Regions from separate parts of the Micromonospora echinofusca genome, predicted to be linked through region 2. Evidence: riboswitches for the same ligand, from Rfam matches in the RefSeq annotation. Region 2 holds a riboswitch; the other holds the start of a gene.
The links. Region 2 has a riboswitch for S-adenosylmethionine ahead of thrC (threonine synthase). Riboswitches for the same ligand answer to the same signal wherever they lie in the genome.
Positions count from the first base shown of each region.

Region 1: it holds a riboswitch for S-adenosylmethionine, as region 2 does, so the genes downstream of both, GA0070610_RS12515 (ABC transporter substrate-binding protein) here and thrC (threonine synthase) in region 2, are expected to answer to the same signal.

Region 1 covers NZ_LT607733.1:2,861,850-2,866,413, forward strand. The annotation lists gene GA0070610_RS12500 (phosphotransferase family protein) at 1-395, shown strand, start outside; gene GA0070610_RS12505 (amino acid ABC transporter ATP-binding protein) at 407-1,144, opposite strand; gene GA0070610_RS12510 (amino acid ABC transporter permease) at 1,147-1,926, opposite strand; gene GA0070610_RS12515 (ABC transporter substrate-binding protein) at 1,967-2,833, opposite strand; SAM riboswitch class IV at 3,103-3,214, opposite strand; gene GA0070610_RS12520 (RraA family protein) at 3,304-4,035, opposite strand; gene GA0070610_RS12525 (MFS transporter) at 4,268-4,564, shown strand, end outside.
Region 2 covers NZ_LT607733.1:44,023-48,586, forward strand. The annotation lists gene GA0070610_RS00225 (hypothetical protein) at 1-691, opposite strand, end outside; gene GA0070610_RS00230 (DoxX family protein) at 868-1,296, shown strand; SAM riboswitch class I at 1,428-1,563, shown strand; gene thrC (threonine synthase) at 1,574-2,860, shown strand; gene GA0070610_RS00240 (GNAT family N-acetyltransferase) at 3,122-4,141, shown strand; gene paaN (phenylacetic acid degradation protein PaaN) at 4,194-4,564, shown strand, end outside.

The DNA of each region.
Region 1 (4,564 bases), 2.8 Mb from region 2:
CCGGAGGCCCCCCGCTTCCGCTCGCCATTCCACCGGCCGGTGCCACGGTGTTCTGTCACGGCGACTGGACCGACGGAAACCTCCTCGCCGCGAACGGCGACATCACGGCGGTCGTCGACTGGGAAGCGGCCCACCTCGGCGACCCGCTCAGAGAACTGTCACGTGCGGCCTGGGGCGCCGCGCGGAAGGACCCGCGGTCGTTCGACGTCCTCGTCGAAGGATATGGAGCTGACCCGGCCACGGTCCAAGCCTGGTTGCCGATCCACGCCGCCGAACTCTGGCTGTGGTTCGCCGAAGCCGGGCCGCCCGAGTACCTCGAAAAGCTCACCGCGGAACTGCGGAGCCTACCGACGCGGACGGACGAGACGTATCGCGCTCTCGTCGACCGCCCCTGACCGGCTCGGCGCTAGAGCACCTGGGAGAGGAAGCGGCGCAGCCGGGGGTGCGCCGCCCGCTCGAAGATCGCGGCCGGCTCACCGGCCTCCAGCACCACGCCGCGATCCATGAACGCCACCGTGTCGGCGACCTCGCGGGCGAAGCCCATCTCGTGGGTCACCACCACCATCGTCATGCCACCGGCGGACAACTCGGCCATCAGCCCCAGCACACCCTTGACCAGCTCCGGGTCCAGGGCGGAGGTCGCCTCGTCGAAGAGCATCACCTGCGGGCGCAACGCCAGCGCGCGGGCGATCGCGACCCGCTGCTGCTGCCCGCCGGAGAGGTGCGCCGGGCGGGCGTCGGCCTTGGCCGCCAGCCCCACCAGCTCCAGGTGGTCGCGGGCGAGAGCCGCCGCCTCGTCCGCGTCGAGCTTGCGGATGCGGCGCAGCGCGAGGGTGACGTTGCGCAGCACGCTCATGTGCGGGAAGAGGTTGAACTGCTGGAAGACCATGCCCACCCGCTGCCGCAGGGCGTCCGGGTCGTCGCCGCGCACGCTGCGCCCGTCGAGCAGCACGTCGCCGCGGTCGGGCTCGATGAGCCGGTTGATCGTACGCAGCAGGGTGGACTTGCCCGACCCGGACGGGCCGATCACGCAGGCCGTCGCTCCGCGCGCCACGTCCAGGTCGACGCCGCGCAGCACCCGGTTCGCCCCGAAGGCGAGGTGCACGTCGCGGACGCTCAGGCTCACCGAGGTCGTCGTGTCGATGCTCATCGCTGGTTCCCTCCCGCCGCGCCCGGCAGCGCCAGGTCGAGGTCGTCGTCGTCGGCGTCGCCGGAGGTGGCCTGCCGGCCGTGCCGCAGCCGCCGGTCGATCCAGTTGACGGCGTGCGTCAGCGGGACCGTCAACGTCAGGTAGAACAGCCCGGCCAGCAGCAGCGCCGACTGGTTGCCGGTGTTGGCCGCGTAGTCCTGCCCGATGCGGAACAGCTCGCGCTGGCTGGCCAGCAGGCCGAGGAAGTAGACCAGGCTGGAGTCCTTGATCAGCGCGATGAGCTGGTTCACCCAGGCCGGCAGCACCCGCCGGATCCCCTGCGGGACGATCACCAGGCGCATCGCCTCGCCCCAGGACAGGCCCAGCGCCCGGGCGCCCTCCAACTGCGCGGCCTCCACCGACTGGATGCCGGAGCGGAAGATCTCGCCGATGTAGGCCGCCGCGATCAGCGACAGGGCCAGGATGCCGAGGGGATACGGGTTGGGTCCCCACACCTGCATCCCCAGCGGCGCCAGGCCGACCCCGATGAGCAGGATCGTCGCCGCGGCCGGCAGGCCGCGGAACACGTCGGTGTAGACCCGCGCCGGCCACCGCAACCATCGCGTACGCGAGATGCCGGCGACGGCCAGCGCCATGCCGAGCACCGAGCCGAGCAGGGCGGCGGAGATCGCCAGGATCAGCGTGTTGGGCAGCCCCACCGTCAGCATCTCGGGCAGCGCCTCGCGCATGGAGTCCGCGTCGAAGAAGGTCTCCCACAGGGTGCTCAACGGATCCATCGTCGCTCCCACCGCCCCGCTCGCTCGTCGTCGCTACGTCTCAGGAGGTGGCCGACGCCGAGACCGACGCCGACGGCACCGGGACCGTGCCGCTGCCCGGCGTGAAGTCGGCCGGGATCGGCCGGCCCGGGTAGTACTGGGCCTGCAGACGGCTCCACGTGCCGTCGGCGATCACCTCGTCGAGGCCCTTGTCCAGCGCCTCGCGCAGCTTGTCGTTGCCCTTGGCGACCGCGTACGCCGTCGGGGCCGGGCTGAGCAGCGTGGCCGCCACCGTGATCTTGCCGCCGCTGCCGGCGGCCGAGGAGTCGCCGATCTCGGCGGGGGCGATCCAGGCGTCGGCCGTACCGGCCTTGAGCTGGTTGATCGCGCCGTTGTAGTCGGGCACCCGGACCGGATCGAGCCCCTCGCCGGTGGCGTAGTCGTCCTGGACGGTGCCCTGCACGACCACCACCCGCTTGCCGGCGAGCTGGTCGAAGCCGGTGATCGACGAGCCAGCCGGCACGTCGAGTCCGAAGTGGCCGAAGTCGTAGCCGTTGCCGAAGTCGACGGTCTTCTTGCGCGCCTCGGTGATCGTGATCGAGGAGCTGCCGACGTCGAACTTGCGGTTGTTGACCTGCGAGAGCAGGGCGGAGAAGTCGGTGCCGACGAACTCCACCTTCAGGCCGACCTTCTGCGCGACCGCGACGAGCAGGTCGTTGTCGAAGCCGGTGAACCTGCCGTCCTTGAGGTAGACGTTCGGCGGGGCGTCGGTGAGCGTGCCGGCGCGCAGCACGCCCGGCTGGAGCAGGCCGTACGGGTTGTCGGCCGCGCCGGCCGCGTCGTCGCCGCAGCCGGTCAGGGTGGTGGCGGCGAGGACGGCGGCCACGCCGAGGGCGGCGGCCCGGGTGAGGGACGAGAGGATGCGCACAGGTGTCTCCGATGAGGTGTCTCCGGCGACGGGCACGGGCGTGCGTCGCCGACGGTGCGCCCGATGGGCGTACCGCTGGGATGGTTCCGGGAAGAGGGGGCGCGCCTAGCGCGCGTCGCCGGGGCGACAGGAGGTGGCGCAGACCCGCATCATGTCGATGTGGCGGCGCCGCGTCAGCGCCGGCGACGCCGGTGCCACGGCGGGAACCGCCGGTGGGGGGAAGGTGCGCAGGGACATGGCTCTCCTCGGTCGGTGTCGACCTGGGAACCAGGCCGCGCTTGCACCGGAGCCGCTCCGATGCCTGGTCTTCACCCGGGGCACCCCTGCGCGGACGAGGGTTGCCGGCCAGCGAGCCGGGGCTTGACGCTGGCGCTCATGACCTGCCGACGAGGCTAGCAGCCCGCCACGCCGGGCCGTCCAGCCGTTATGACCACCCTCACGCGCTCCCGCCGCCCCCGGGGTGGTCCCGGTCACTCCTCGATCGCCCCGCCGACGCGGCGCAGGTGCTGCCGGAAGGTGAGCCCGGGCTCGGCGGCGCGACGGGCCAGGTAGTCGGCGAAGGCGGTCTGCTCCCGCAGCGTCTCCCCGGCACGGATGCGCCGGGCCTGGAGCCGTTCGACGGTGCCGATGCGCTCCGCCGCCGCGAACAGCTCCGCGGCCCGCGCGGCGGGCAGGAACAGCAGCCCGTCGTCGTCGGCGACGACGAGGTCGTCGGCGGTCACCAGGTGCGGCCCCACCCGGGCGCTGGTGAGCGTCTCCGCCTCCCGCGGGTCGAGCCGGGCCGGCCCTGCCGGCAGGCTGCCGTAGCTGAAGACCGGCAGGCCGATCTCCACCAGCTCCGGCGTGTCCCGGTGCAGGCCCCAGACGACGAGGCCGGCGATCCCGGCCGCGACGCCCTCCAGGACCGCCAGGTCACCGACGCACGCCTCGTCGCTCCGGCCGCCGTTGTCGATGACGAGGACGTCACCGGGGGCGGCGGTGCCGTACGCCTCCAGGAACACGTCCACGCTGCCGTGATGGCGCACCGGCAGCACCCGGCCCACGAGGCGGTGACCGGGCACGACCGCCCGGATCCCGGCCGGCGCCGCGCGCGGGGGCACGCCGAGGCGTACGCAGGCGTCGGCGATCAGCGGGGTGGACAGCTCGGCGAAGCGCTCCCGCATGACGTCCTCCCGGCGGCGTGGTGGTTCGTGGGTCGTCATCGTAGGGAGCACGGGTGCCGACGCGGCGAGGTCCAATCCGGTGCCGCTGGCTCGGACCTAGACTGTCCACGTGATCCCGATCGAGGCCGTCGCCGTCGCCTACGGCCGCTGGATCACCCCCGACCTGCCGCTGTACGGCAACGACCACCAACGCTCCGACTTCGCTCCCTGACCGGCCCGGTGCCACGCCGCCCGCCGTTCACCTCCGCCACACCTTCGGGAGCGCTCCGCCATGCCCACACCCGACCACACCGGCGTCGTACCACCCGCCGCCGCCGACCCCACCGACACCTCCGCCGTCGCGGTGCTCCGGGCGCCACGGGCCGCCCGGGTCCTGGCGGCCAGCCTGCTCGGCCGGATCCCGCTCGGCGCGGCCCCGCTGGCCCTGCTGGTGTTCGCCCGCGAGACGATGACGCTGACCGTCGCGGGCCTGCTCGTCGGCGCGTTCACCGCCGGCACCGCCGTGGGCCAGCCGATGCTCGCCCGGATGGCGCAGCGCTGGCGACAGCCGCCGGTGCTGTGGCTGTCC
Region 2 (4,564 bases):
CCGGCGCGGTGCCGGAGTCGGCGGTGTCGCCGTCGCCGGACGCGTCGGTCACCCGGGCGTCGGTGTGGCGCAGCTCGGCCAGCGTGGTGCCCCGGAGCTGGTAGACGGCGGTGCGCCGGATGCTCAGTTCCGCCATCGGGCCGTCCGCCGGTCGGGTCAGGTAGACCACCGTCGCCCTGCCGTCGCGCACGCTGACGCTCTCCACCGGCGTACGGTCGCCGAGGTCGACCTGGGCCTGGTAGTCCGGCTCCCCCCTGACGTTGCGCCAGGCGGCGAGGGTGAAGAAGCGGCCGGTGCCGCCGCCGTCGAGCATGACCACCCCCACCGCGTCGCCCGCGCCGTCGCCGTCGAGGTCGCCCACGGCGCACGGCCGCTGCAACTCCACCGTCGTGCCGTCGGGGTCGGACCAGCGGCCGCCGGCGAGGCGGATCGGGGCGGCGTACCCGCGGTAGCGGACCTTCCTGCTGCCGACCAGGGTGTTGCGCAGTTCCAGGCAGCTGAGCCGGTCGCCGGTGGGGCGGGGGGTCGGGGTCGCCCGGGCGGTGTCGACGTCGTCCCGCTCGACGGCGGTGCCCGCGGGCCGGTCGGCGGACCGGTTCCGCTTCTTCCGGTTGCCCGTGGAGCAGGCGGTCGTCACCACCAGCAGGCAGGCCATGGTCAGCGCCATCACCGGGACGAGCTTGCGACGCATCAGCGCGTTCCTTTCCGTCGATGTGACCGGCACCGTAACGGGCCCGCGCCAGCGCGCCCGGCGGCAGGGACGCCCCGATTCATGGGAGCGTTCCCACGAATAGGGAATCCATCGACACGGTCGAATGCCTGTCGGCATTCTGGTGCCGTCCTGTCGTCCTGATCGGAGGTGCCCTGATGCTCGCTGACCGGATCGGTGGCCCGGCCCTGTCCCTGTTCCGCGCCGTCGTCGGACTGCTCTTCCTCTGCCACGGCCTGGCCTCACTGCTCGGGATCCTCGGCGGCAGCCGGGGCACCGGCGAGGCGGTCCCGCTCGGCGAGTGGCCGGGCTGGTGGGCCGCGCTGATCCAGGCGGTCTGCGGCGGCCTGGTCCTCGTCGGGCTGTTGACCCGGCCGGCGGCCCTGCTGGCGTCCGGCTCGATGGCGTACGCGTACTTCGTGGTGCACCAGCCCGACGCGCTGCTCCCGCTACGCAACGGCGGTGAGCTGGCCGTCCTGTTCTGCTGGTCGTTCCTGCTGATCGCCGTGTTCGGCCCCGGCGCGTGGGCGCTCGACACCCTGCTGCGCGCCCGGCGCCCCGCCGGCTCCCGCTCGGTGACCGTCTGAATCCGTACCGTCGAGGAGGGTTCCGCCGGCCCCGCCCGGCGGATCGACGGCGGCTGCGGGATCGCTCACAGCGTGGGATCCGACGTCGATCTGGGCGTTGTCGGTGCTTAGACTCGACGGCACAACTGCATACCTCATCCAGAGGGGCTGAGGGATACGGCCCGACGACGCCCCGGCAACCACCCCGCGCGCTCACCGCAGAGCGACCGGCGGGGCAGGTGCCAATTCCGTCCCCGCCGCAGGGTGCGATGCGGGGAAAGATGAGAGGACCCTCGACATGACGTCGACGTTCGCCCCCTCCGGCATCGACACCGCCGCCAGCCCCGCCCGCGCCCTGGTCTGCCGCGCCTGTTCGGCCCGCTATCCGCTCGCCGCCCAGCACGCCTGCTACGAGTGTTTCGGCCCGCTGGAGGTCGACTACGACGCCGCCGCGCTGGCGACGGTCACCCGGGAGCAGATCGAGGCGGGCCCGCGCAACATGTGGCGGTACGCGGCGCTGCTGCCCGCCGGGCAGGACCCGGCCACCCGGGTCACCCTCGACCCCGGCTTCACCCCGCTGGTGGCCGCCCCGCACCTGGCCGCCGAACTGGGCGTCACCGGCCCGCTCTGGGTCAAGGACGACAGCGCGAACCCGACCCACTCGTTCAAGGACCGGGTCGTCTCGGTGGCGTTGACCGCCGCCCGCGCGCTCGGCTTCAGCCGCTACGCCTGCGCCTCCACCGGAAACCTGGCCAACTCCGTCGCCGCGCACGCGGCCCGGGCCGGCGCGCCGTCGGTGGTCTTCATCCCCGGCGACCTGGAGCAGGGCAAGGTCATCACCACCGCCGTCTACGGCGGCGAGCTGGTCGCCATCGACGGCTCGTACGACGACGTGAACCGGCTCTGCGGCGAGCTGGTCGAGACGGACGAGTTCGAGGACACCGCGTTCGTCAACGTCAACGTGCGCCCCTACTACGCCGAGGGCTCGAAGACGCTCGGCTACGAGGTGGCCGAGCAGCTCGGCTGGCGGATCCCCGCGCAGGTGGTGATCCCGATGGCCTCCGGCGAACTGCTCACCAAGATCGACAAGGCTTTCGCCGAGCTGGTCGAGATCGGCCTGGTCGAGGCGCCGGCCGGCGGCTGGAAGGTGTTCGGCGCGCAGTCGGCCGGCTGCAACCCGATCGCCACCGCCCTGCACGCCGACACCGACACCATCACCCCCGTCCGGCCGACCGGCATCGCCAAGTCCCTGAACATCGGCGACCCGGCCGCCGGCATCTACGCCCTGGAGGCGGTGCGCCGCACGGGGGGCTGGATGGAGTACGTCGACGACGACGAGATCCGCGCCGGCATCCGCCTGCTGGCCCGCACCACCGGCGTCTTCGCCGAGACGGCCGGCGGCGTGACCGTGGCCGTGCTGCGCAAGCTGGTCGAGTCGGGCCGCCTGGACCCGACCGCCGAGACCGTCGTCTTCAACACCGGCGAGGGCCTCAAGACCCTCGACGCGGTGGCCGGCCAGGTCGGCCCCACCCACCGCATCAAGCCCTCGCTGCGCGCCGCCCGCGACGCCGGCCTCCTCGGCTGACCCGACCGCCGGGGGCGGGCAGGGGGGATTCGGGGGGTAACTGGGTTTTCGCTGTGAGTGCGGAAAACGCGCCGACAAGGACTTGACGGCAGGAACCGGACGGCGCAAGATGCTCCGTGCGGGAGGGCGTTTCGCCGGAGACTTTGAGTTCTTGCGACCCAACGCCGGAGGCGTTGTGCGAGCGTCCCTCCCGACCAACTTCCGATCGGGCCAGCGTTAATTCGCTGGCCCGATCGTCGTCGGGTGGCGCACCCTCAGCCGATGAGCATCGCGATCGCGCCGCTCGACGCCGCCGACCAGGCCGCCGTCGACGAGGCGTACCGGATCGGCGCGGCGGCCAACGACGCCGACCTGCCGGACTTCCCGCCCTTCTGCCGGCGGCGCTTCGAGGCGGCGATCCGGCACCCGATGCCGGGCAACGAGCCGCTCTGGGCGCTGGCCCGGCTCGACGGCGTGCCGGCCGGCTACCTCGCGCTGGACCTGCCGCAGCTCGACAACACCGAGAACGCCACGGCCGAGGTGGTGGTGCACCCGCAGTGGCGGCGCCGCGGCGTCGGGCGTGCGCTGCACGAGCACGGCGTACGCCTGCTGCGGGAGCGGGGCCGCAAGCGGGTGCTGGCGATGGCGGTCTCCGCTCTGCCCGGCGGCCCGGCCCGCTCCGGGGCCGCCGCCGCGTTCGCCGCGTCGACCGGCGCCCGGCCGGCGCTGGCGGAGGTCCGCCGCCGGCTCGACACCACCCGGCTCGACCACGACGGCCTGGCCGCCGCGCTGGCCGAGGCCCGGGGCCGGGCCGCCGGCTACGACGTCCTGCGTTGGCAGGGAGACACCCCCGAGGAGTACGTCGCCGACATCGCCTACCTGGACGGCCGGCTGATGGCCGACGCGCCCTTGGGCGACGTGGAGTGGGAGCCGGAGCGGATCGACGTCGAGCGGGTCCGTGGCATCGAGCGGGCACTGCGGGTGCGGGGGCGGCGGCGCTACCACACGGCGGCGCGCCACGAAGCGTCCGGCCGGGTGGTCGCCTGGACCCTGCTCGACGTCGGCGCGTCGGCCGACTGGCACGCGTTCCAGCAGATCACCATCGTCGACCCGGAGCACCGCGGTCACCGCCTCGGCCTGCTCACCAAGGTCGAGAACCTGCGCCACCTGCTGGCCCACGAGCCGGCGGTACGCGCGATCGACACCTTCAACGCGGCCGAGAACACCCACATGGTGCGGATCAACGAGCAACTCGGGTTCCGTCCCGTCGACGGTTGGACCGACTGGCAGCTCACCATCTGAGTTGTGACACGCCCCTACTGATCTGAGGGCTTCCTGTTGCATTATGGCGGGCATGACGGAGACCCCGCACCCCCTGTACGACAGGCACGCCGACACCCTCAACCGGGCGCTGACCGCGATCACGGAGCGCGGGTACTGGTCCGCCTACCCCGAGTCGCCCAGCCCCCGGGTCTACGGCGAGACCGCCGCCGCCGACGGCAAGGCCGCCTTCGAGGCGTACCTCGGCGGTGACTTCCCCCTCGACCAGCCGGGCGCGGCCGACCGGGTCGCCACCGAGGCCAGCCCGTTCGGTGTCGAACTGGGCGTCCGCTACCCGCACGCCGGCGCCGACGAGCTGGTCGCCGCCGCCTCCGCCGCCCTGCCCGCCTGGCGCGACGCTGGCCCGCAGGCCCGGGCGGGGGTCTGCCTGGAGATCCTCGACCG